Regions from separate parts of the Halioglobus maricola genome, predicted to be linked through region 2. Evidence: predicted binding sites of a transcription regulator. Region 2 holds the regulator's gene; each other region holds the start of a gene.
The links. Region 2 encodes PhoB, which activates phosphate uptake and scavenging genes when phosphate is short. Its sites were predicted from a motif close to TGTCATAAANNTGTAACA; they were not measured.
Positions count from the first base shown of each region.

Region 1: the regulator PhoB is predicted to act here: its motif matches at 3,534-3,551, upstream of hexR (transcriptional regulator HexR).
Region 3: the regulator PhoB is predicted to act here: its motif matches at 6,485-6,502, upstream of EY643_RS00285 (TIGR00153 family protein).

Region 1 covers NZ_CP036422.1:2,948,300-2,956,071, reverse strand. Annotated here, with positions in the region: gene EY643_RS13485 (endonuclease/exonuclease/phosphatase family protein) at 1-532, opposite strand, end outside; gene EY643_RS13480 (CDP-alcohol phosphatidyltransferase family protein) at 534-1,088, opposite strand; gene EY643_RS13475 (PQQ-dependent sugar dehydrogenase) at 1,105-2,589, opposite strand; gene hexR (transcriptional regulator HexR) at 2,665-3,507, opposite strand; gene eda (bifunctional 4-hydroxy-2-oxoglutarate aldolase/2-dehydro-3-deoxy-phosphogluconate aldolase) at 3,634-4,251, shown strand; gene EY643_RS13460 (glyceraldehyde 3-phosphate dehydrogenase NAD-binding domain-containing protein) at 4,272-5,294, shown strand; gene gap (type I glyceraldehyde-3-phosphate dehydrogenase) at 5,294-6,292, shown strand; gene ppc (phosphoenolpyruvate carboxylase) at 6,305-7,772, shown strand, end outside.
Region 2 covers NZ_CP036422.1:2,335,429-2,343,200, forward strand. Annotated here, with positions in the region: gene EY643_RS10580 (substrate-binding domain-containing protein) at 1-421, opposite strand, end outside; gene EY643_RS10585 (GFA family protein) at 580-918, opposite strand; gene phoU (phosphate signaling complex protein PhoU) at 960-1,679, opposite strand; gene phoR (phosphate regulon sensor histidine kinase PhoR) at 1,698-2,966, opposite strand; gene phoB (phosphate regulon transcriptional regulator PhoB) at 2,985-3,686, opposite strand; gene EY643_RS10605 (2-oxoacid:ferredoxin oxidoreductase subunit beta) at 3,840-4,892, opposite strand; gene EY643_RS10610 (2-oxoacid:acceptor oxidoreductase subunit alpha) at 4,895-6,751, opposite strand; gene EY643_RS10615 (FAD-dependent oxidoreductase) at 6,754-7,772, opposite strand, start outside.
Region 3 covers NZ_CP036422.1:62,537-70,308, reverse strand. Annotated here, with positions in the region: gene waaC (lipopolysaccharide heptosyltransferase I) at 1-633, opposite strand, end outside; gene waaF (lipopolysaccharide heptosyltransferase II) at 633-1,682, opposite strand; gene glnE (bifunctional [glutamate--ammonia ligase]-adenylyl-L-tyrosine phosphorylase/[glutamate--ammonia-ligase] adenylyltransferase) at 1,679-4,555, opposite strand; gene tfpB (type IV pilus assembly ATPase TfpB) at 4,571-6,346, opposite strand; gene EY643_RS00285 (TIGR00153 family protein) at 6,566-7,246, shown strand; gene EY643_RS00280 (inorganic phosphate transporter) at 7,279-7,772, shown strand, end outside.

The sequences.
Region 1 (7,772 bases), 610 kb from region 2:
AATCGTTAAAATCACCAGCGATGATCATCGGTTCGTCCCGGGGGACATGCTGGTCGATACGGTCGGTGAGAGTCTGCAACTGCTCTTTGCGCTCCTGCTCCAGAAGGCCCAGATGTACGCAGAGGGTGTGTAATGGCCGCGAGGTGCCGGGCACTTCAATAATGCCGTGCAGAATGCTGCGGCTGGAGCGGGGGAAAATGGAGACATCAATATTTTCCCAGGCGACGAACGGGTAGCGGCTCAGGATTGCGTTGCCGTGATCTCCCTTGCGATAAATAGCGTTGCGGCCGTAGGCATAATGCGGCCAGGCCTGATCGGCCAGATATTCGAAGTGGGGTTGCTCAGGATAGGAGAATTTGCGCTTCTTGGCCTCACTCTTGATCGCCGTGCCATGAATTTCCTGCAGGAATACGATGTCTGACTCGGTCTCCGCAATACGCTCGCGCATGGACTCAAGCATGAACTTTCGATTGCCGGTGGTATAGCCCTTGTGGATGTTGTAAGTGAGCGCCTTGAGCGTGACTGCTGCCATGTCAACGTCTGGCCCCGAGTTCTCGCAGCGCTGAGCGGCTCCAGGCCTGGATATAGTCCACGCCGCTGACCAAGGTGATGACGATCACGGTCCACGTGCCGGCCAGGAGCACGGCAGGGCTGATGACAGGGGTAATCTGGGCTGCGAGCAACAGTACGCAAAAGCCGATCTGCAAGACCATGTTCAGCTTGCTCAAGGGCCGTGCACCAAATTTGAACGGGCCGACAAACAGGCGGTAACACGCCGCGCCTGCCACGATGACCAGGTCGCGCCCCACGATACACATCGCTACAGGCCAGGGGATGACTCCCACCTGAGCCAGGCAGAGAAAGGTTGCGGTGACGAGAGTTTTGTCGGCGATAGGGTCCAGCATGGCGCCAAGCTGTGACTGCGCATGTAATTTGCGTGCGGCGAACCCGTCCAGTGCATCGGTTAAACCCGCGGCCAGCCCCATTGCCACTGCGCTGCTGTACTGCTCTCGCAGGATTAGCACGCCCAGCGGCAGTGCCAGCAGCAGGCGCAGTGTGGTGAGGGCATTGGGAAGATACCTCAACATACGGCGCGCTGGTGCTTTATTGCTCGCTCGCAATATAGGCGGCGAGCTCCCGGCGCTCTTGCTCGCTCAGTGGCAGTAATGGCATGGGTGCTTGTGGTGAGAGCAGGGCTCGCTCGATGGCGGCGTAGCTCGACTGTTCGAGCGTTACCGGATTTTCGCCCTGCTCGTGGCAGCTGGCGCAATCGTGCTGGAGATAGAGTTGCTCACCGCGGCTGGACATGGCCTCAAGATCAGCTGCCGCGACCCAGTCGGGAATAGTGTCTGCGGCAGGCGCTTGCTGCTGCGAGGGTTCTATTGCCAACTGGTCAACAGCTTCGCTGTGTGAGACGCGATAGATCGCTCCGGCGAAGTCATCTGAGATGTAGATCGCCCCGTCCGGTCCCTGGGCAACATCGACAGGTCGGCCCAGGATGTTGCCATCCTGATTGAACCCGCCGAGGAATACACGCTCTTCTATACCCTTGTCTGTGAAGTGAAGAGAGACCACCTCGTAGCCGTCGGGCTCGCTGCGGTTCCAGGAGCCATGCAGCGCAACCAGAGCCACTTTCTCGAAGTCGCCTGGCCAGTTGCTTGTGTCGACGAAGCTGATGCCCAGTGGCGCGTTGTGGGCGCGAAATGCGTGCGCAGGGGGTATGGGAACGCGTTGGGTCGCGAGCGGGTCGGGTCCCATATCGTTGTCGGGGACATTCGCGCCATTGAAATAGGGCCACCCATAGAAATTACCGTACTCCACTCTGTTTAGCTCGCAGGGCGGAAAGTCGTCGCCGAGCATGTCGCGCCCGTTGTCGGTGGCGTAGAGCTCGTCGTCCCAGGGCGACCAGTCGAAGCCGACGCTGTTGCGCAGGCCGGTGGCAAAAATCTCTCCGTCGCTGCCGTCGGGGGCAAAGCGCATGATTGTTGCTCGTCGGGGGTCTTTTTCTTCACAGATATTGCAGGTGGATCCCTGAGCCAGATAGAGCATATCGTCCGGGCCGAAGCGCAGTGTTTTACTCCAGTGATTGCCGTCCCCGGTCAGGCCGGTAATGACGGGCTCGTAGTGATCGCGAGTGATGCCGGCGGCGTGGTCAAACCGAATTCTGCCAACCTGCTCACGCTCGGCGATGTAGAGCCAGTCGCCGGAGAAGTCTATGCCCTGCGGCCGATCGAGTTCACTGATGATCGTGCGTCGGCCATCGCTGTAACCATCGCCGTCACTGTCCCGCTGCAGCAGAATGATATCCCCTGCGTGTGGCCTGCTTACTAGCAGGTCCCCGCTTCGGGTAAAACGCATGAAGCGTGCCTTGGGCAGATCGTTAGCGAAAATCTGGACCGAAAATCCAGGCGGTAGGCGGTAGTGTTGTTGGGCGGATTCAGCGTCAATGCTCGCACCGGGGCGACCGGTCATAACATTGAGAATCATCGGCAAACTGTAGCTACTGATATTGCCACTGAGTAACAGGCCTGCCAAGGCAATTGCCAGCAGCCCTACAAGCGTTGCCAGACCAGCGAAAATTTTCTTCAAGAGATCTCTTCCTCGCGATGGAGCATATTCATGATAGTAGCTCCCATCGGCCCTGCTTGCGAGGCTGGTTTTGCCCTACACCGGATTGCGGGTGCTGCGAAGATTGTCTTTCACCGCCGCCAGGTGTTCCCCGAATGCGTCGCCAAGGCGCAGGGCGAGGCAGGTCGCCAGCACATCGACGATCACGAGTTGGGCAATACGCGAGCTCATGGGCGTGTAGAGGTCGGTGTCTTCACCGCTGGCAACCCCGAGCACAAGGTCGCACGCATCAGCGAGGGGCGAGTTTGGCGCCGTGAGCGCCAGCACCCGGGTGCCGTTCAGTCGAGCGAGTTGGGCCAGCTCTACCATGGCAGTGGTGCGGCCAGTGTAGGAGATGCACACAAGACAGTCCTCACTGGTCATGCCGGTGGCCAGCATGCGCTGGTTGATGATGTCAGTGTGGGCTGAAACAGGTACCGGAAAACGCAGCCACTTGTGTTGGGCATCCAGTGCCACCGAGGCGGAGGCCCCCAGGCCGCACAGAGCGATCGAGCGGGCGTTGGCGAGGGCATCTACCGCTAGATGCAGGGATTCCAGATCGAGGTGTTGCTGGGCATTGGCGAGGCTGGCAAGGGTGTGTTCGAACACTTTCGCGACGACCTGACCTGCCGAGTCGTCGGTGTCGATGTCCTGGGTAATGCGTGGCTGGCGGCGCGCCAGCTCGCCCGCCAGGGCAATCTTGAAATCCGGGAAGCCCTTGTAGCCCAGCCCTGTGCAAAAGCGATTGACCGTGGGTTCACTCACATCGGCCAGTCCGGCTAGTGCGGCGGTGCTCATTGAGACGATCGCTTCAGGGTCTGCGGTGACGCAGGCGGCGAGTTTGTGGGCGGATTTGCTGCGCTTTACCCGGGGGTCGGCAAGATCTGCCAGTAAAGTCATGTGAAATCCTCTCTGTTTCTCTAAAATGTAATAAAAATACATCAGGATGGCAACTATAGCTTGTTAAATCGCAACTTTGCGTCTAAAGTTTCGCAAATGTAATAAAATTACAGTCGAGAGAGAGCGATGCTGGAACAAAAATTAGCTGCAAGCCGGGTTCTCCCGGTGGTCACCGCGCGCGATGTGGACTCCACAGTAGCGTTGGCGAGAGCCCTTGAAAAGGGTGGTATGACCGCCATTGAGATCACTCTGCGCACGCCTGCCGCGCTGGATGCCATCGTAGCCGTGCGGGAAGAGCTTCCCGGGCTTCTGGTGGCGGCCGGCACTGTAAATACGCCGGAGGAGGTCGCGCGAGTCGTGGACGCTGGCGTTGAGCTCGCGCTGAGTCCCGGTGCGACGCCCGCACTATTGCAGGCTGCTGCCGACGCGCCGCTGGATTTTGTTCCCGGCGTGGCCAGTTCGTCCGACATCATGCAGGCTCAGGCTCACGGTTTTGAGCTGCTCAAGCTGTTTCCCGCAGTGACCCTGGGTGGCAAGGGTATGTTGAAGGCCCTGGGCGGCCCTTTCCCCGATGTGAAATTCTGCCCCACCGGTGGGCTAAACCCGGACAACTTTCGCGACTTCCTCGCACTCCCCAACGTGGTTTGTTGCGGTGGGTCATGGATGGTGGCTTCCAGCCTGGTCGACAATGGTCGCTGGGATGAAATTGAGACACTGGCCCGCGAGGCCATGTCAGAACAGTAATTGGAAACAGGAGAGATACGATGACACAGCGCAAGCCCATTCGTGTGGGCATCATGGGCTTCGGCCAGACGGGCCGCCAGATCTATCAACTGGCAGCGGCCAGTGACGATGTAGAAGTGGTGGCAATTGCGGATATCGGCAAGCCCGAAATTCTTCACTACCTGTTGTGCTCAGAAGGCTCCGATCCTGCACAGCATCGCCTCGATGGGAATTTCCTGGCCAATGATCGCTTCCGCGCTCGCCTGATGGAAATTGATAGCCCGGCGGAAATGCCCTGGGATATTTTTGGCGTTGATATCGTTATTGATTCCACCGGCAAGTACCGCAACCGCAACTACATGGAAGACCATCTGGGCAATGGCGCGCCTCGAGTGCTTTTGCGCACCTTGCCCACCGATCATATCGATCGGATCGTGATTTCCGGTATCAACGAGGCGAGTGCGAGCGTTTCGGATCGCATGATCTCAGCTGGCAGTGCCACGACCAGTGCACTTGCCCTCTTGCTCGATAGCCTTTCAGGCAGCTTCGAAATTGAGTGCGGCAGCATGACAACTGTCCACGCTTTCACTTCGGATCAGGCGCTGCAGGACTACGCCGGATCAGACTTCCGTCGCAGCCGCTCCGCCGCCAAGAATATTATCCCCAATAGCCACGAGGCTTCACTTTGGCTGGGCAAGGTACTGCCCCAGTTTGAAGGCAAGATTCTCACCTCAGCGCTCAATGTGCCGGTTCAGGAAGGTTGCCTGCTGGATGTCAATCTGGTGATGAAAGACGATTCGGTGGATGCCGAGGCGATCAATAACGCCATGCGCGCGGCCGCGGCTGCCAAGCCCGGCATCATCGGAGCAGTGGAGGACCCCATTGTTTCCTCTGACGTAATCGGCAGTTCGCTGTCCTTGCTTTACGACACGAAGGGCACAATCAAGGCCGGTCACAATACGATCAAGACGCTGAGCTGGTATGAAAATCTGGGGCACGCCGCCCGCCTGCTGGACGTGGTCAGGCTCTACTCGTCATTGGATGCACAGAAGGAGGCCGCGTAATGAGAGTTGCAATTAACGGTTTTGGCCGTATTGGTCGCTCGGTTTTCCGCATTCTGGAAAACGTTGAAGGCGTTGATGTTGTCGCTATCAACGACTTGTTTGATAACGACGCGCTGCGCTATTTGCTCAGCTACGACACAGTCATGGGCCCTTTTGGTAAAAACTTGACGCTTGAAGGCGATGAGTTTGTCACCGACAAGGGGCGGGTAAAGTTGCTGAAGGAACGTTCACCGGCCAATCTGCCCTGGGCCGAGCTGGGCATCGATGCGGTGGTTGAAGCTACCGGTGTGTTCCGCGCGCGCGAGCAACTTGAGCAGCACCTGACAGCCGGCGCGGGCCGTGTTGTATTGACTGTGCCCGCCAAGGATCCGGTTGATTATACGGTCGTGCTCGGAGTGAATGATGATGGTCTTAAGCCAGAACACCGTATCATCTCCAATGCCAGCTGCACGACCAATTGCCTGGCGCCTATGGCGCGGGTACTCGATGATGCGTTCGGTATTGAGGAGGGGGTGATCAATACCGTTCACGCCTACACCAATGACCAGCGCCTGGCCGATGTTCCCCACTCTGATTGGCGTCGCAGCCGGGCAGCCGCGGAGAACATTATTCCAACATCCACCGGCGCTGCCAAAGCGGTGGGCGAGGTGTTGCCGCAACTGCAGGGCAAGCTGCACGGCATAGCTGCCAGGGTTCCCGTTCCCGACGGTTCGGTTGTGGATCTGTTCGTGAAACTGGGTAAGTCGGTCACGGTTGATGATGTTAACGCAGCGGTGCGTGAAGCCTCGGAGTCCGATCGCCTTAAGGGCATCCTGCAATACAGCGAAACACCGATTGTGTCTTCTGACATTATCGGCAATTCACACTCATCTATTTACGATGCCGGTTTCAGTGGTGTGACCGCTGATCGCTATGTGCGGGTTCTGAACTGGTATGACAACGAATGGGGCTACTCCTCCCGGGTCTGTGACCTGCTGGGACGGATCGGTAGCTGGTAACAGGGGTAGAAAGTGGAAGCAGATTACGCGAGCCTGCGAGGCAATGTCAGCCTGCTGGGCAGGATTCTTGGTGATACGGTAGCAGACGCAGAGGGCGATGATTTTCTCGCGCTGATCGAGCGCATTCGCACACTGTCCCGCGGTGCGCGAGACGGAGAAGCGGGGGATCGGCAAGCGTTGCTGGAGCAGCTGCGAAGCCTCGATAGTGAGCAGCTGGTGCCTGTGGCACGGACGTTCGCCCAGTTTCTAAACCTGGCGAATATTGCCGACCAGCAGCATATGATTTCACGTGGCATGGATCCTATGCTGTCGGCGTCACGCAATCTCGACAGCAATCTGCGTGAACTTGCGGCGGAGGGTGCATCGCCTGATGAGATCGCCGCTGCAATTGCCGATCTTAAAATCGATCTTGTGCTCACTGCGCATCCTACCGAGATTACCCGTCGCACCCTGATCCACAAGCACGGCGAAATTGGTCGCTGTCTCAGCCAGCTCGAGCTTGGTGGCCTTGCCGAACGAGAACGGGAGCAACTGGAAGTTCGCCTGCGCGAACTGATAGCGCAGATCTGGTACGGCGATGATTTTCGCACCGAGCGCCCCAGCCCGGTCGATGAGGCCAAGTGGGGCTTCGCTGTTGTTGAGGAGTCTCTGTGGTGGGCAGTGCCTGAATTCCTGCGCCGACTGGATAGTGCGCTGCAGGAACACGGAGGCCGCGAGCTACCGTTGGATGCAGCGCCCGTCACCTTTACCTCCTGGATGGGCGGCGACCGCGATGGCAACCCGAATGTTACAGCGACGGTTACTCGCGAGGTGCTGCTGCTCAGCCGCTGGCAGGCAACTGAGCTGTACCTTGGTGATCTGACCCGCCTGATCGAAGAGCTCTCGATGACCCGCTGTAATGATGCTCTGCGAGAACTGGCCAATGGCGCCCATGAACCCTACCGGGAAGTGGTACGTTTGTTGCGCACATTGCTGCGCAGGACCCGGGATCATATCGAAGCACAGTTGCAAGGCGAGCTACCGCCGGAAGGCGAAATTCTTACCGATGTCGACCAATTGTGGAATCCGCTCAACGCCTGTTACCAGTCGCTGCTGGATTGCGACATGGATATTATCGCGCGTGGAACCCTGTTGGATGTCATGCGTCGAGTGCGTTGTTTCGGTGTGCATCTTGTCCGTCACGATGTGCGACAGGACAGCGCTCGTCACACTGAAGTGCTTTCGGAGCTCACAACCTACCTCGGGCTGGGCGATTACGCCGACTGGGACGAGGAGGCACGTCAGGCCTTTCTATTGCGTGAGCTCAGTAGCCGTCGGCCCCTGATTCCGCGCAATTGGCAGCCCAGCGCTGATGCCCAGGAAGTGCTGGATACCTGTGCGGTCGTGGCTGAACAGCCGCAGCAGGCGCTCGGTGCCTATGTAATTTCTATGGCTCGCCAGGCCTCCGATATTCTCGCCGTGCATCTCCTTCTACAGGACG
Region 2 (7,772 bases):
CATCCTTGGCCAGCGCCAGATAGAGGTCCTTCAGGCTGAGCTCCATCATCTGCGCCTTGCGACTATTGGCGATGGCGATACCGTCATAACCCACCAGCACTTCAAGAATGTCGGTTACGCCGTTGTTCTGGCAATCATCGTACTCGCTTTTCTTGATCCGGCGAGACGCATTGGTGATGTCAGGTGTGTTGGAGCCAACGCCTTTGCAGAACAGCTTGAGCCCGCCGCCGGAACCGGTCGATTCGATTTTAGGCGTCTTGAAGTCGGTTGACCGACCAAAACGCTCGGCCACTACAGTGGCGAAGGGATACACCGTGGAAGAACCCACGATGCTGACATTGTCACGACCTTGCGCCTGCACATTTGAAACTGAGGCAATGGTCATTGCTGCTGTGACTACCGCTAAAATTTGCTTCTTCACTTGCTTAGAACTCCCTGAGGCTTGGATACCTGGCTCGAGTAGAACTCCAGATTTGGGAGCAGTCTATGGCGGAAATGTTACGGGAATATTACAGTGGTAAGCTATTGTTTTATATCGACTTATAATGAATGCCAGGCTGAAGGGAGGGCACTAATGCGTCATTCATCCATGCTTTTATGGGCCAGTGCGTGCGCATTCTCCTCCCAGTTCTGACCATCAAAATCGACAATGCTCAACTCCGGGGGCAATTCATCGAGGCAGTTGACATTAATGTCGATGCCATCAGGATTGGAGCGAGGCGTATAGAAAGGTTTTACCCCACAGATTTTGCAGAAGGTGTGCCTGGCCACGCCGGTGTTGAAAGTGTAGGTGGTGATCGCCTCCTCACCCGCGAGTAGCTGGAACCTGGACAGCGGCACTATCAGGTGCAGAAAACCAGCTTTGCGGCAGATCGAGCAGTTGCAACGCTCGACTTCTACGCTCTCAGGCGCTTCCACCTGAAAACGCACCGCCTGGCAATGGCAACTGCCTCGATATATCAAATGTCACCGACCTGTTCTATAAAGTCCTCAAGGCTACGGTGTCGTACATCCTGGCCGCGCACCAGGTAAACGATATGCTCGGCAATATTCGCAGCGTGATCGCCGATTCTCTCCAAGCTACGAAGCGCCCACATTTCGTTGAGGATGGCGCCAATATCTCGTGGATCTTCCATCATGAAGGTCACCAGGCTACGCATTGCACTGTCGTATTCCTTGTCGACTTTGCTGTCTTCTTTCACAACCTCCACTGCCAGTTCGAGGTCCAGACGAGCGAAAGCATCCAGCGATTTTCGCAGCATGGCACCCACATGGCTGCCAATATGCCGGATCTCAACATAGTTGGTCGGGGAGACATTTTCCTCAGCGAGTCGAATCGCCTGACGAGCAATCTTGGCCGCTTCGTCACCAATACGCTCAATATCGGTATTGACCTTCATCACCGCCACGACAAGCCGTAGATCACTGGCGGCGGGTTGGCGCCGAGCCAGGATGGTGGCGCATTCATCATCAATGGCGAGTTCCATCTGATTGACCTCATGGTCACGGTTAACGATAGACTCAGCTTCACCGGTGTCACGCGCAACCAAAGCCTCTACCGCCTCGCTCAACTGCTGCTCAACCTTCCCACCCATTTCCAGCAGATGGTTCTTGATAGCCTCAAGCTCGGTGTTGAATTTCTCTGATATGTGCTGTTTGTAATCGTCCTGCTTCAGCATGTCCTGTTCCTCAGGGTTCTAGTTTTGTTCTGGGAAAACCAGAGAGAACGTACTCCCCTTCCCCAGCTTACTGTCAATTTCAAGATGTGCGCCATGGGCGGCCGCCACGTGTTTGACGATGGCGAGGCCCAGGCCTGTACCGCCTGTCGCCGAGGACCGACTGTCGTCCACGCGGTAAAAACGTTCGGTCAGGCGATTAAAGTGGCTCGCGTCTATGCCTATGCCCGTGTCTACAATATCAAGCCGGGCAACATCGCCGTCTTCTCGCCACGAAGCAACGACCGGTTCGCCCTCACTGCTGTACTTGAACGCATTGAAAACAAGGTTTGAGACTGCGCTATACAGCTCTCGATAGTCGCCCGGAATCTTGGTTCGACATTGGATATCCAATTGTAGCGGATTGCCCGGATGGGTGTTCGCGACCTCTTCCTTCAGTTCGTCCAGCAGAGCTGCAATATCTACCTTGTCGTCCTTATCCTGACGTTCAGTACTTTCAATACGCGAAAGCCACAGCAAATCCTTGAGCAGGTTCTCCATTCGCGCAGCCTGCCCCGCCATCTGCTCAATCGCCCTGACATAGGGGGCGGGCAAGCTGTCCGGGTCCGCCATAAACGTACCCAGATAACCACTTATCACGGTCAGCGGCGTACGTAATTCATGGGAGACATTGCCGACGAAATCACGGCGTATGCTCTCCGTCCGCACAACGTCGGTAACATCCCGCACGAAGAGCAAGGTATCGCCCTCGGCAAATTGGGTGACTACCAGTTGCAGGTGATGCTTGATCTCGCCGGTCGTCTCAAATACCAGGGGCACACTATAATCGGCCGTGGACAAGTATTCCGCGAATTCAGGCACTCGCACAATATTGGAAATCGCCTGACCGATGTCGTCTGGATAACGCAGTGCAAGCAGCCTCTGCGCCGCCTCGTTACACCAGCGCAGAGCCCCCTGCCCTTCGAGGATGACCACGCCATCGCGCATTGCTGCAAATGAATCCAGTAAGTAGTCGACTGTCGACTGCAAGCGTTCCTCGGTCGCGATAGCCTTCCGCTGACGCTTGTAGATATTGGCGACGATATCTCCCCACACGCCAAACAGGTCCGGAGGGGAGCCAGAGCTGTCAGCCAGCCACTTGCGCAGACGCCACAGCTGAAGTGACCAGAAAACCAACAGCAATACAGCTGCCACCAAAGCCCATGCCAGCGGATTACCGAAATAGAAGCCCGCCAACGCAGCGAGCAACACCGTTCCTATCAGCCGAAATACCGACGCCAACCACTCCATGGATTTCGGTAGTGCCTCCTATATGCAGCGAGAAGAAAATCGATAGCCGGTACCGCGTACCGTCTGAATCAGGTTACTGTGGTCAGCCTCGACACCCTGCAGCGCCTTCCTCAGGCGACGGATATGGACGTCTACAGTGCGTTCCTCGACATAGACGTTCGCGCCCCACACCTGATCGAGCAACTGACCCCGAGTATAAGCGCGTTCCGGATGCGACATAAAGAACTGCAATAATTTGAATTCAGTGGGCCCCATATCGATGGCGTGCTCACCCACGAATACGCGCCGGCTCTCACCGTCCAATACCAGGCCATTAACTTCCATTCGAGCGTTGTCTTCACCGCCCACTGTACGGCGTAACAGCGCCTTGATGCGAGCGATCAGCTCGCGGGGAGCAAAGGGCTTGGTGATATAGTCGTCTGCGCCCACGTCCAGACCCTGAATGACATTATCTTCCGTGGTTTTTGCGGTAAGCATGATCACTGGCACTTCACGGAAGGTATCGTCTCTTTTAAGACGACGCAGTAATTCCAGCCCACTGCCACCTGGCAGCATCCAGTCGAGCAGAATAATATCTGGTCGCTCATCCACGGTAATGGCGTAGGCATCCTGTATATTGGACGCCTCCAAACACCGAAACTCAGCAATTTCCAAAGCCATCCGCAACATATCTCGTATTGCGAATTCGTCGTCGACCACCAGAACAGTACGTTCAGTCATGACAGTAGTATTCCCTCATTCTTCCGAATGGAGGTATTAGATGATGGAATTATGACAACAAAGTTACAATCAGCCAAAGAATTGTGTGGCGGGCGTGATTTTAGTGATTGCCGCCCGTATACCGGCTGGGAACACGGGCGGAGACAGGGCGTATCAGCGAAGGCTGGCGTTGATATTCTTTAGCATCTGATTCCCGGGACACAGATCCTCGGTATCCAGCGTATTCAATGGACGCCTGGAAGTTTCCAGCACATCGTGCAGATCGCGAGAATCCTTGTCCATGTATATCAAACCGGTGAGAATATCCCCGGCGGTACGGTGATTTTCCATATTCATCAGCGCGGACGTACGATCAAATGGATCCAGATTTTCGCTCATCTTGTACAAGTGAATTGAAGAGCCATCGTGCAGCGTCACCTCGTGACTGGAGCCTGGCTCATAGTCCGTGGTGATCTCCTTCTGCATGGGTACAAAATCCACGGTACCGGTAGCCTCGGCATGCTCGCGAACGAACTCGTAGCTCTTGGTGGAGCCGGCGTTGTTGTTGAAAGTAACGCAGGGAGAGACGACATCAATCAGGGCGAAACCGCGATGGCTGATTGCGGCCTTGATCAACGGTACGAGTTGGTCCTTGTCACCGGAGAAGCTACGCGCCACAAACGTCGCGCCCATCTGCAAGGCAGTTGAACAAAGGTCGATGGCGCTAAACACGTTCGCATCACCTTTTTTGCTCACAGAGCCTTCATCAGCGGTGGCGGAATCCTGCCCTTTGGTAAGCCCGTAGCAGCCGTTATTCATGACGATGTAGACCATGTTCAGGTTGCGGCGTGCCACGTGTGCGAACTGGCCCATACCGATGGATGCAGTGTCGCCGTCACCGGACACACCCAGGTAGATCAAGTCGCGATTGGCCATGGCCGCGCCGGTAACGACAGAGGGCATACGCCCGTGCACCGAGTTAAACCCGTGAGATTTACCCAGGAAATACGTGGGCGACTTGGAAGAACAACCAATGCCCGACATCTTGGCGATCATATGCGGAGGAATAGACAGTTCGTGGCATGCCTTGACGATGGCCCCGGAAATGGAGTCGTGGCCGCAGCCTGCGCACAGTGTCGAGATTGAACCCTCGTAGTCGGCCTTGGTATAACCGAGGTCATTGACCGGCAGTTCGGGATGACGGAATTTCGGAATCTGGTAACTCATGCTTACTCTCCCGCCTGGCCGGCAATTTTGGTGCGATGCAAGGGCTGAACCTCACCACCGTTCAGGTGTTGCTTGATTTGTTTACTGATATTGCGGGCACTGATCGGGGTGCCATCGAAACACAACACAGACTTCAACTTGTCCGGGCCGAATTCGAACTCAGCCATCAACAAGGTACGCAGCTGCGCATCGCGATTCTGTTCAATTACGAACACCTGCTTGTGATTCTCGATAAACGCCTTTACGTCATCATTGAAGGGGAAAGCTCTGACCCGCATGGCGTCCAGGTGAACCCCCTCCTCTGCAAGGAAGTCCAGTGACTCGCGCGAAGATTCCTCACTGGTACCGTAATACAGCACGGCCACATCGGTTTTCTCAGCGGCAGTAACCACTTCTGGCTCGGGAACATATTCCTTGATCGTGTCCCACTTGCGCATCAGGCGCAGCATGTTCTTTTCGTATTCTTCACCCCGTTCGGTATATACCGCGTACTCGTCACGTGAGGTGCCGCGGGTGAAGAACGCACCGCGCTTGGGGTGAGCGCCCGGATAGGTGCGATAGCAAATCGCGTCGCCATCAACGTCGAGATAGCGCCCAAACTCAACGCCCTCCTCCAACTGTTCGGCGGTCATCACCTTGCCGCGGTCATAGGCACGATTATCGTCCCACTCCAAGGGCTCTGACATGTTGTCATTCATGCCCAGATCCAGGTCGGTCATGATGATGATCGGCGTCTGCAAACGCTCCGCCAGATCAAAGGACATGGCGCCGAAATCGAAACACTCTTTTGGCGTGGCCGGGAACAGCAGCACTTGTTTGGTGTCACCGTGTGAGGCGTAAGCCGCCGACAGCACATCCGACTGCTGGGTTCGCGTGGGCATGCCTGTGGAGGGACCTGCTCGCTGTACGTCGATCAATACGGTCGGTATCTCGGCGAAGTACGCCAACCCGAGAAACTCACTCATCAGCGAGATACCAGGGCCACTGGTTGCCGTAAATGCGCGCGCACCGTTCCAGCTGGCGCCGATCACCATACCAATGGCCGAAAGCTCATCCTCAGCCTGCACGATCGCATAGTTCTTCTCACCCGTACCCGGATCAATGCGCACTCTCCGCACATATTTCTCGTAGGCATCTACCACCGAAGTCGAGGGAGTAATCGGGTACCACGCGGCAACAGTTGCACCGCCATAGATAGCACCCAAACCGAGAGCGGTATTGCCGTCCAGCAGGATCTTGTCGCCCACCTGATCCGAGGTCTTCACCCGGATACCGATCGGGCACTCCAGATTCGCCTTCACATACTGATGACCGAGCTCCAGTGCGTGGATGTTTGGCAGGATCAGTTTTTCCTTGCCCTTGAACTGGTCTTTCACCAGGTCCGTGAGCACTTTGAAATCCATATCCAGCAACGCCGCCAGGGCGCCCACGTAGATCACGTTCTTGAACAGCTGACGCTGACGTGGATCGGTATATTCCTCGTTGCAAATACGCGTCAACGGGATGCCGATGATATTGACGTCGTTGCGCATCAAGCGCAGGTCGAGGGGCTTGGTGTCGTCGTAAATAAAATAGCCGCCCTCTTCCACTTCCTTGATGTCCTGGGCCATGCTCTGCGGGTTGACCGACAGCGCGATATCGACGCCACCGCGACGGCCCAGATAGCCCTTCTCACTGACGCGCACCTCATACCAGGTGGGCAGGCCCTGAATATTTGAGGGGAAGATATTCTTCGGACAAACCGGCAGGCCCATGCGGAAAAGAGCCTTGGCGAACATATTGTTGGCACTGGCGGAGCCTGTGCCATTTACATTCGCGAACTTGATGACAAAGTCGTTGACGGATTCGATACGTTTCATGATTACTGGCCCGCCTTGGTTACGTTGTAGAGAAACTTCTGCATATCCCAGGCGGATGTCGGGCATCGCTCGGCACACAAGCCGCAGTGCAGACAAACATCTTCATCTTTTACCATGACACGCTTGGTTGGAAGATCAGGAGAGATGTAGAGATCCTGGGCCAGGTTGCCCGCAGGCCCCGTGAGCCTCCCTCGCAAGTCCTCTTCCGCACCATTGTGGGTGAAGGTAATGCAATCTGTTGGGCAGATATCGACACAGGCGTCACACTCGATACAGCGCGGTGTATCGAAAACTGTCTGTATATCGCAGTTAAGGCAGCGCTCTGCCTCCTTGTAGCCGGTTGACTTGTCGAACCCGAGCTCGGCTTCAACCTTGCGGTCTGACAACGCCTTTTCCAACGGCGCGAGCGGCACAATATAACGTTCGTCATTCTCAACCGCGTTGTCATAACTCCACTCATGCACACCCATCTTCTGACTGGTCTGACGCACTGCGGGCGCCGGACGCTCGGCGACATCCTTGCCCTGGCAGAACAGATCAATACTGATTGCGGCCTGGTGGCCATGCGCGACAGCAGTAATCACGTTCTCTGGTCCAAACGCGGCATCGCCTCCGAAAAATACTTTTGGATTGGTGGACTGGAACGTGTCGGCATCGACGACCGGCATGTCCCACTTGCCAAACTCTATACCCAGGTCTCGCTCAATCCAGGGGAAGGCATTGTCCTGGCCAATAGCCATGAGCACTGTATCGGCTTCCATAAACACCAGGGGTTCACCGGTAGACACCAGGGAGCGACGGCCGTTCTCGTCGTACTCGGCCTCGACCTTTTCGAAATGCATGCCAGTGAACTTGCCGTCCTCGATCACGAACTCTTTGGGAACGTGATTATTGTAGATGGGGATGCCTTCGTGCATCGCATCCTCTTTCTCCCAGGGTGAGGCCTTCATATCCTCAAAGGGGCTGCGCACTACAACACGGACATCTTCACCACCGAGACGCTTGGAGGTTCGGCAGCAAT
Region 3 (7,772 bases), 2.0 Mb from region 2:
AACCGGATAATCAGCCTGGTCTGCCAACCGCAGCAACTCCGCCCAATGCTCTACCGGCCAGAGCTTTTCCGCGCGCGCGGTGCCGTGGAAAAACATCACGCCGCGTGAGCGCTTCTCCTTATGCCGCGCCAGATTGGCCCTCACGCCATAGTTCCCGCGAGCACCATCGAGGGTATAACCCAGGGCATCGGCGAAGAGCTGGCGCGTGCGCTCTACCGCGTGCATTTCGCGCGGTACGGCGAATTTATGTTGGTAGGCAGAAGCGGCAATCCCCTCCCGCGCGCTGTGTTTGTCCAGACCAGCGATGGGCGTCTTGAGCAGACGGGCCACCAGGGCGCTTTTAAGCAAACCCTGTGCATCTATTACTAGATCGTAGTGTTTCCCCTTGAGCACCTGGCGGAATTCGCGCCACGCGGAGCCGGAAAAATTGCGTACCGGATGTTTGCGCCAGCGGCGCAAGGCAATTGGAATCACCCTGTCCACTGCCGGATGCCACGCCGGTATTTCGGCGAAAGCCTCCTCGACTACCCAGTCAAAAGTTATGCCTGGCAATGCCTGCGCGGCATCCGTGACGGCGGGCAAGGTGTGAATCACATCGCCAAGTGAAGACATTTTGACTATTAGAACGCGCATCAGGCAGTAACAGGCTCTGCTAAAAGAGCGTCAAGTTTACCAGCAACATCAGACGCAGGCGTATCGCGCATACACCGGTGATGCCCGAGCGGGCACTCGCGCTGGAAGCAGGGAGCGCAATCAATCGTGCTGACCAACGTAGCACTATTATCGTTCAACGGCGGAGTAAAGCCGGGAGAAGTCGCGCCGTAGACCACGACAAGCGGCCGGCCTAACGCCGCTGCGATATGCATCAGTCCGGAATCGTTACTCACAACCGCATCGGCCAGCGACAACATGTCCACCGCTTCAGCGAGCGCCGTGCGCCCCGCTAAATCAATACAAGCAGAACCGCGCGCCTGACCATCACAGGCTGCTGCAATCTCACCCGTCACATCCTGGTCTTTGATCGACCCAAACAACACCACCTGCCACCCGCGCTGCAAATAGTCCTGGGCAAGTTCCGCATAGTAGGGAGCCGGCCAGCGTTTCGCTCCGCCGAATTCTGCACCCGGGCAGAGCGCCAGAATCGGGCTGTCGTCCACCAGGCCAAATTTGCTGCGGCAGGCGGCCGCCTGTGCGCCATCGACTTGTAATCGGGGAGCCGGCAACTGCACCGGCAACTGCGCTGTGGCATCAAAGCCAAGGGCCGCGAATTGCTGCACCATCAACGGCAGCGCTTCCTGATCAAGTATTCTGAGGTCATTGAGCAATCCATAACGCCACTCCCCTCGCCAACCGGTGCGCCGCTCAATGCCTGCGAAGAATGGTACCAGTGCTGACTTGAGAGAATTCGGCAGCAGAATTGCCTGATCGTAATGCTCTTTGCGCAAGTCATGCCCAAGTGCCCGGCGCCGACCCAGCCCAAGCTCACCGTGGCCCAGCGGCAGGTTTATTGCACGGCGCACTTCGGGCATACGCGCGATGATGGGCTCACTCCAGCCCGGCGCAAGGACATCAATCACCACGTCTGGGCGGTTATCAACAAGCACTCGGTAGAGCACCTGAGACATGACCATGTCACCTACCCAGGATGGACCGACAACCAGTATTTTTTCTCCACGACTCACGCGTCCCCTCCTGCGTCAGGAAGCTCGCCAAAAAGCGTTTGCCAACGACGCTCTACCCGCTGCCGCTGCTCATGAAAATAGGCCGCCCCTGTTACGCCGGGGCGCTGCTGCAGGGCCAGCTGATGAGAACGGCCGCGATACTGCAGATAGGCTTCGGTCAACGCCGCGCTGTCTTCACTGCTAAACAAGCCTTCCCGACCCAGGACCTCGAGTATGCGCACATTGTCCGGCCAGGTAGCGAGATCCGGATGCTGAGCAGCCCATGCCAACACCGCGTACTGAACCATAAACTCAATATCGACTATCCCGCCGCTTCCCTGCTTAAGGTGAAATTCACCTTCGAGTTCAGAGGGCAGCAAATGGTCGCGCATTTTGCGTCGCATCTTCACCACCTCCACCCCCAGCTCCGCGGCATCGCGCGGCAAACACAGGATTTCCCGCCGGACCATATCCACTTTGGCTGCCGCCTCCGGGTCACCGGCAACAAATCGCGCCCGCACCAGGGCCTGGTGCTCCCAGGTCCACGCACTGTTCTTCTGATATTTGGCAAAGGCATCCACGCTCGGGACCAGCGAGCCTGAATTGCCGTCCGGGCGCAGGCGCATATCCACCTCGTAGAGCTGTCCCAGCGACATACGCGTCTCCAGAATATGAATAATTCGCTGGCCAAGACGTGTGTAGAACACCGCATTGTCAATGTTGCGTTCACCACTGGTACTGCCCTGGCGAGCCGCGTCACAGACGAATACGAGGTCGAGATCAGATCCGTAACCAAGCTCCAGTCCACCCAACTTACCGTAGCCGTAGATAGCGAAACCGTAGCCATCACTCTCCCGCTTCGGCTCACCGTACTTGTGGCTCAAGTCAGCCCAGGCAACCGCAATCACATGCTCGAGAATCACCTCGGCTATCCAGGTCAGGTTGTCGCTCACCTTCATCACCGGCAGCCTGCCAGACAACTCACTCGCGGCAACGCGCAACACCTGGGCGGCCTTGAAATAGCGCAGTGCATTCATCTGCGCTTCAAGATCATCGGCGTTCAGACGCGCCACCTGCTGCTGCAACTGGTTCTGCAGTTCGTCCTTATCGGGTGCGTTGTAAAGACTGGCGCGATCGAGGAACTCATCCAGCAGCACAGGCTGCTTCGCCATTTGCTCTGCGATCCAGGGGCTCGCTCCACAGAGGACCGCCAACTCTCGTAATGCCGGCGGGTTTTCCAGTAGCAGCGCCAGATAGGCCGACCGCCGCACCACGGATACCACCAACGGCAACACGCGCGTAAGCGCCAGATCTGGATCGTCGGTATCCGCACAGCAACGTATCAACTGGGGCATGAACACATCGAGGCGCTCGCGCCCTTCCGCCTGTGCGGCACTGACTCGCTTGGACGACCAGAATTCGCCCAGGGCACCCAGCGTAGCGTCGAGCTGGCGGTAGCCAAGCTCGGCCAGCGCGGCTTCGTTGAGATCTTCTCCCCAGAGACCATCATCGGATTCGGTCGAAGGCTGTTCATCCTCGGGAACGGCAATCAGGGCGTTAAAATGGCGCGACACGGTCGCGCGCTGCTCGTCCAGTGCCTGAAGATAAGTTTCCCAGCGCTCGAAACCCATGATTTCTGCCATGGCAATGCGTGCCATCTCGTCGCCTGGAAGCTCCTGGGTCTGCTTGTCCTGATATCCCTGTATCGCGTGCTCGCTGTCGCGGAGGAACAGGTAGGCGGTGCGCAACTCCTCCACTGCTTCAGCGGGCAAGCACCCCAACTCCACGCACTCCTGCAATACGATCAGCAACTCCCGCTGTTGCAGTGCCAGATCGCGGCCGCCGCGAATCAACTGAAAACACTGCGCGATAAACTCTACTTCACGAATACCGCCGTGCCCGAGTTTTACATTGCCCTGCAAGCCCCGTCGGCGCACCTCGGCACTGATCATCTGCTTCATGCTGCGCAAACTCTCGATCACACCGAAGTCGATGTAGCGTCTGAAAACAAATGGCCGCAGTGCCTTCATCAATTCATCTGCACGCGCCGGATCGCCGGTAACCGGGCGGGCCTTAATCAAGGCGTAACGCTCCCAATCTCGCCCCTGATCCTGGTAGTACTCCTCCAGGGCATTAAAGTTATGAACCAGGGCTCCGCTGTCACCATAAGGCCTCAGGCGCATGTCTACCCTGAATACAAAGCCTTCCGGGGTGGTCTGATCCAGCGCAGTAATCACCGCCTGACCCACCTTTATGAAAAACTCTTCGTTACTGAGGTTTCGCGTCTCTCCATCTGTAACGCCAGCTTCGGGAAAGGCAAATATGAGATCGATGTCGGAAGAAACATTTAGTTCACGCGCACCGAGCTTGCCCATGGCCAGAACAATCATGGTCTGGTGTTCGCCACTGGTGCGGCCTATCGGTTTGCCGAAACGCTGCTCAAGCGCCGCCTGAGTGTGAACCAGGGCCTCGGCAATACAGGCCTCGGCAAGCAGCGAAGTATCGCGCACCGTTTCCAGGGTGTCCGCAGTTCTACTGAAATCGCGCCAGACGATGCGCAGCATATGGCGCTGACGATAAAGTCGCAGCGCCGGGCCCAGCTCCGCCTCTCCTGTCAGGTTCGCGCTGAGCTCCTCTCGAAAGGAGTCTTCAGGCAAGCTTCGCGCAAGGAATTGAGAATCCAGCAGCGCGAGTAGCAGGGCCGGTTTGCGCCGTGAGAGATCGGCAACAAAGGGGCTGCATGCCAGGACCCTCGGCAACTGATCGGCCAGCTCGCCAATCATTGCATATTCACGCAGACCGCTGGCGGTCGTCTCATCCGCCCGGTCCAGAATCAGCTCCCAGGCCTTTTCCGCTTGTCTTGCCAGTACTTCGGGCAAATTGCTAAGTTTCATAAGATCCCGTTCAGATCAGGCGTCCAATACAGGGGCGACCCGCATGACTTCTTCAATTGTCGTCTCGCCACGGGCAACGCGGGTAGCACCCGAGAGGCGCAGTGTTCGCATACCCTCTTCCATGGCGCTTTTGCGAATATTGACCGTCTCCAATTGCGAGTGAATCTGTTCCTGCACCCTCGGTGTGTTCACCAGTACTTCGTAAATGCCCTTGCGCCCAATATAACCGGTGTCGCGACAGGCTTTGCATCCAACGGGACGTGCGACCTGCTCCGGTGGCTCAACCGACCACGGGCTTGTGAGCTCACGCCAGGCATCCGGGTCCAGCGGTTCCATGGTTTTGCAGGTGGGGCATAAAATTCGCACTAACCGTTGAGACATGATGCCCCTGACCGTGGCCTTGACCAGATAGGCGGGCACGCCCAATTCCAGCAGCCGCGAAATCGAGCTGGGTGAATCATTGGTATGCAGTGTCGAGAGCACCAGGTGGCCTGTAAGCGCAGCTTGCACTGCCATATTTGCTGTCTCCAGATCGCGGATCTCACCGACCATGATGATGTCGGGGTCCTGCCGCATCAGCGCGCGCACACCGGAGGAGAAATCCAGATCAATACCGTGGTTTACCTGCATCTGGTTAAAGGCGTCTTCAACCATCTCGATAGGGTCTTCAATCGTGCAGACATTCACCTCGCTGGTGGCGAGCTGACGAAGCGTTGAGTAGAGTGTGGTCGTCTTGCCCGACCCTGTGGGCCCTGTAACCAATACAATCCCGTTGCCCGAATCAGTCATATGGTGCCAGCGCGCCAGGTCATCCTCGGCCAGACCGAGCTGCTCGAAACTTTTCTGCAACACATCCGGATCAAAAATCCGCATCACCAATTTTTCACCGAATGCGGTTGGAAGCGTCGCCAGACGCAGCTCCACTTCATTGCCTTCAGGCGAGCGAGTTTTGAGCCGGCCATCCTGGGGACGACGCTTTTCAGCAACATCCATACGACCGAGTATCTTGATCCGGCTGGTCACCGCGGCACAGACCTGATGCGGCAAATCGTAGACGTTGTGCAACACCCCATCGATGCGGAAGCGAACGTCACCCTGCTCCCGACGCGGCTCAATATGAATATCACTGGCGCGCTGCTCGAACGCATACTGCAGCAGCCAGTCAACCACGTTGACGATATGCTGATCGTTAGCATCAGGCTCTTTCATCGAGCCCAGTTCCAGCATTTGTTCAAGATTGGTAGTGATGGCGCGATTTTCAGAGCGATCCGTTTTCTTTGCACTGCGCACTGAGCCAGCCATGTTGTAGAACTCTACGGTGTGCCGAGCGATCGCCCTCGGGTCAGCCAGGACACGACGAATGGGCTTGCGCAACACATGTTCCAGATTCCCTTCCCAGGCTTTGATCCAGGGTTCGGCAGAGGCGATGACCACCTCGTCGTCATTGACCTCTACCGCCAATATGCGGTGGCGCTCAGCAAAGGCCTGCGACATGACATCGGCTATTTCGCCAACATTGATTTTCAGGGGATCGATATCGTAAACAGCCTGCCCGGTGCGAGTGGCAAGAAAGGCCAAGAGCGCATCCATATCAAGTGAGCGTTCCGGATTAGCCGCATCGGTTAGCTTCTGGTCGGCCAGGTAGATAAGCGGATGCACCTTAACCAGGGCATTGCTCGCGACGCGCTTGAGATCGGCATCGGCGAGGCGGCCTTCCCGGCATAAATCCTGGGCCAGCGTGGTGAGATTCAGGCGCTGCTCGGCAAACAATCCTCCGTTGTCCATGGCCATAGTTTCGTGTTCCCTTGGGCGTAACCGGAGTGAAGCAATTCGCTCTTCCGGAAGCAATTATCGACTGCCCGGTATGCTAGCACAGGGACCCCTGTTGGGGGTCGCCGGATCCAGCTGTGCGGGCCCTCGCCAGAGAAATATGAACTTTTTATGACAAGCTCTCTTGTTCCTCCTATACTGCCGAAAAAATAGACACCCCCCGCGCTACGGAGTCAAAATATGGCCAGCCGAAACCCTTTGGGCAGTCTCTTTGGCCGATCACCGATCGGCCCTATTCAGCTGCACATGAAGGTGGCGACCGAAGCCGCCGAGCATCTCCCCGAATTACTCCAGGCTACGGCCGATGAGGACTGGGGCCGGGCCAAAGAGATCCACAAGGCAATCAGCGCGGACGAAAGCGCCGCCGACAAGCTCAAACGCGACGTCCGGCGTCATTTGCCCAAGAGCCTGTTCCTGCCAGTACCCCGCTCCGACCTGTTACAGCTGGTCAGCATTCAGGACCAGGTCGCCAATACCGCTCAAGATTTCGCGAGCGTAGTGATGGGCCGCGACCTGCGCTTCCCAGACAAACTGTTCCCCGCCGTTTTAGAGCTTGCCAGCACCAGCGTATGCTGCTGCCAGCACGCGCTGAAAGCTATTCAGGAACTGGATGAACTGCTTGAGGTTGGCTTTTCGGGGCGCGAGGTCAAGCGCGTCGAGGCCATGCTGAAAGAACTGGACAAGCTGGAACGTAAAACCGACAAGCAACAGTTCTCCCTGCGCCGTAAGCTCTACAAAATGGAGAGCGAATTAGCCCCGGTAGATGTCATGTTTTACTACCGCGCCATGGGCCTGCTTGGCGAACTGGCAGACATCGCTGAAAAGGTAGGCGACCGCCTGCAGATCCTGCTCGCCAAATAATCCGCACAAAATAATAGATTAGGTAAACCGCAATGGAAATTATCGCTCAGTACGGCAGTGTCTTTCTGATTATGGCCTGCCTGTTCGGCTTCTTCATGGCCTGGGGCATCGGTGCCAATGACGTGGCCAACGCCATGGGCACATCGGTGGGTTCCCGCGCCCTGACCATCAAGCAGGCCATCCTGATCGCCATGGTCTTCGAGTTTCTGGGGGCCTATCTGGCCGGTGGCGAGGTAACCTCTACCATTCGCAAAGGCATCATCGATGCCGAGGTCATGGCCGACAACCCTGAGCTAATGGTCTACGGCATGATGTCGGCCCTGCTGGCAGCGGGTACCTGGCTGTTGATCGCCAGCATCAAGGGCTGGCCGGTATCCACGACCCACTCTATCGTCGGTGCGATCGTCGGCTTTGCCTCCGTCGGTATTTCCATGGAAGCTATTCACTGGGGCAAGGTAGGCAGCATCGTTGCCTCCTGGGTAGTCTCGCCCGTATTGGCAGGGACAATGTCCTTTGCCCTGTTTAT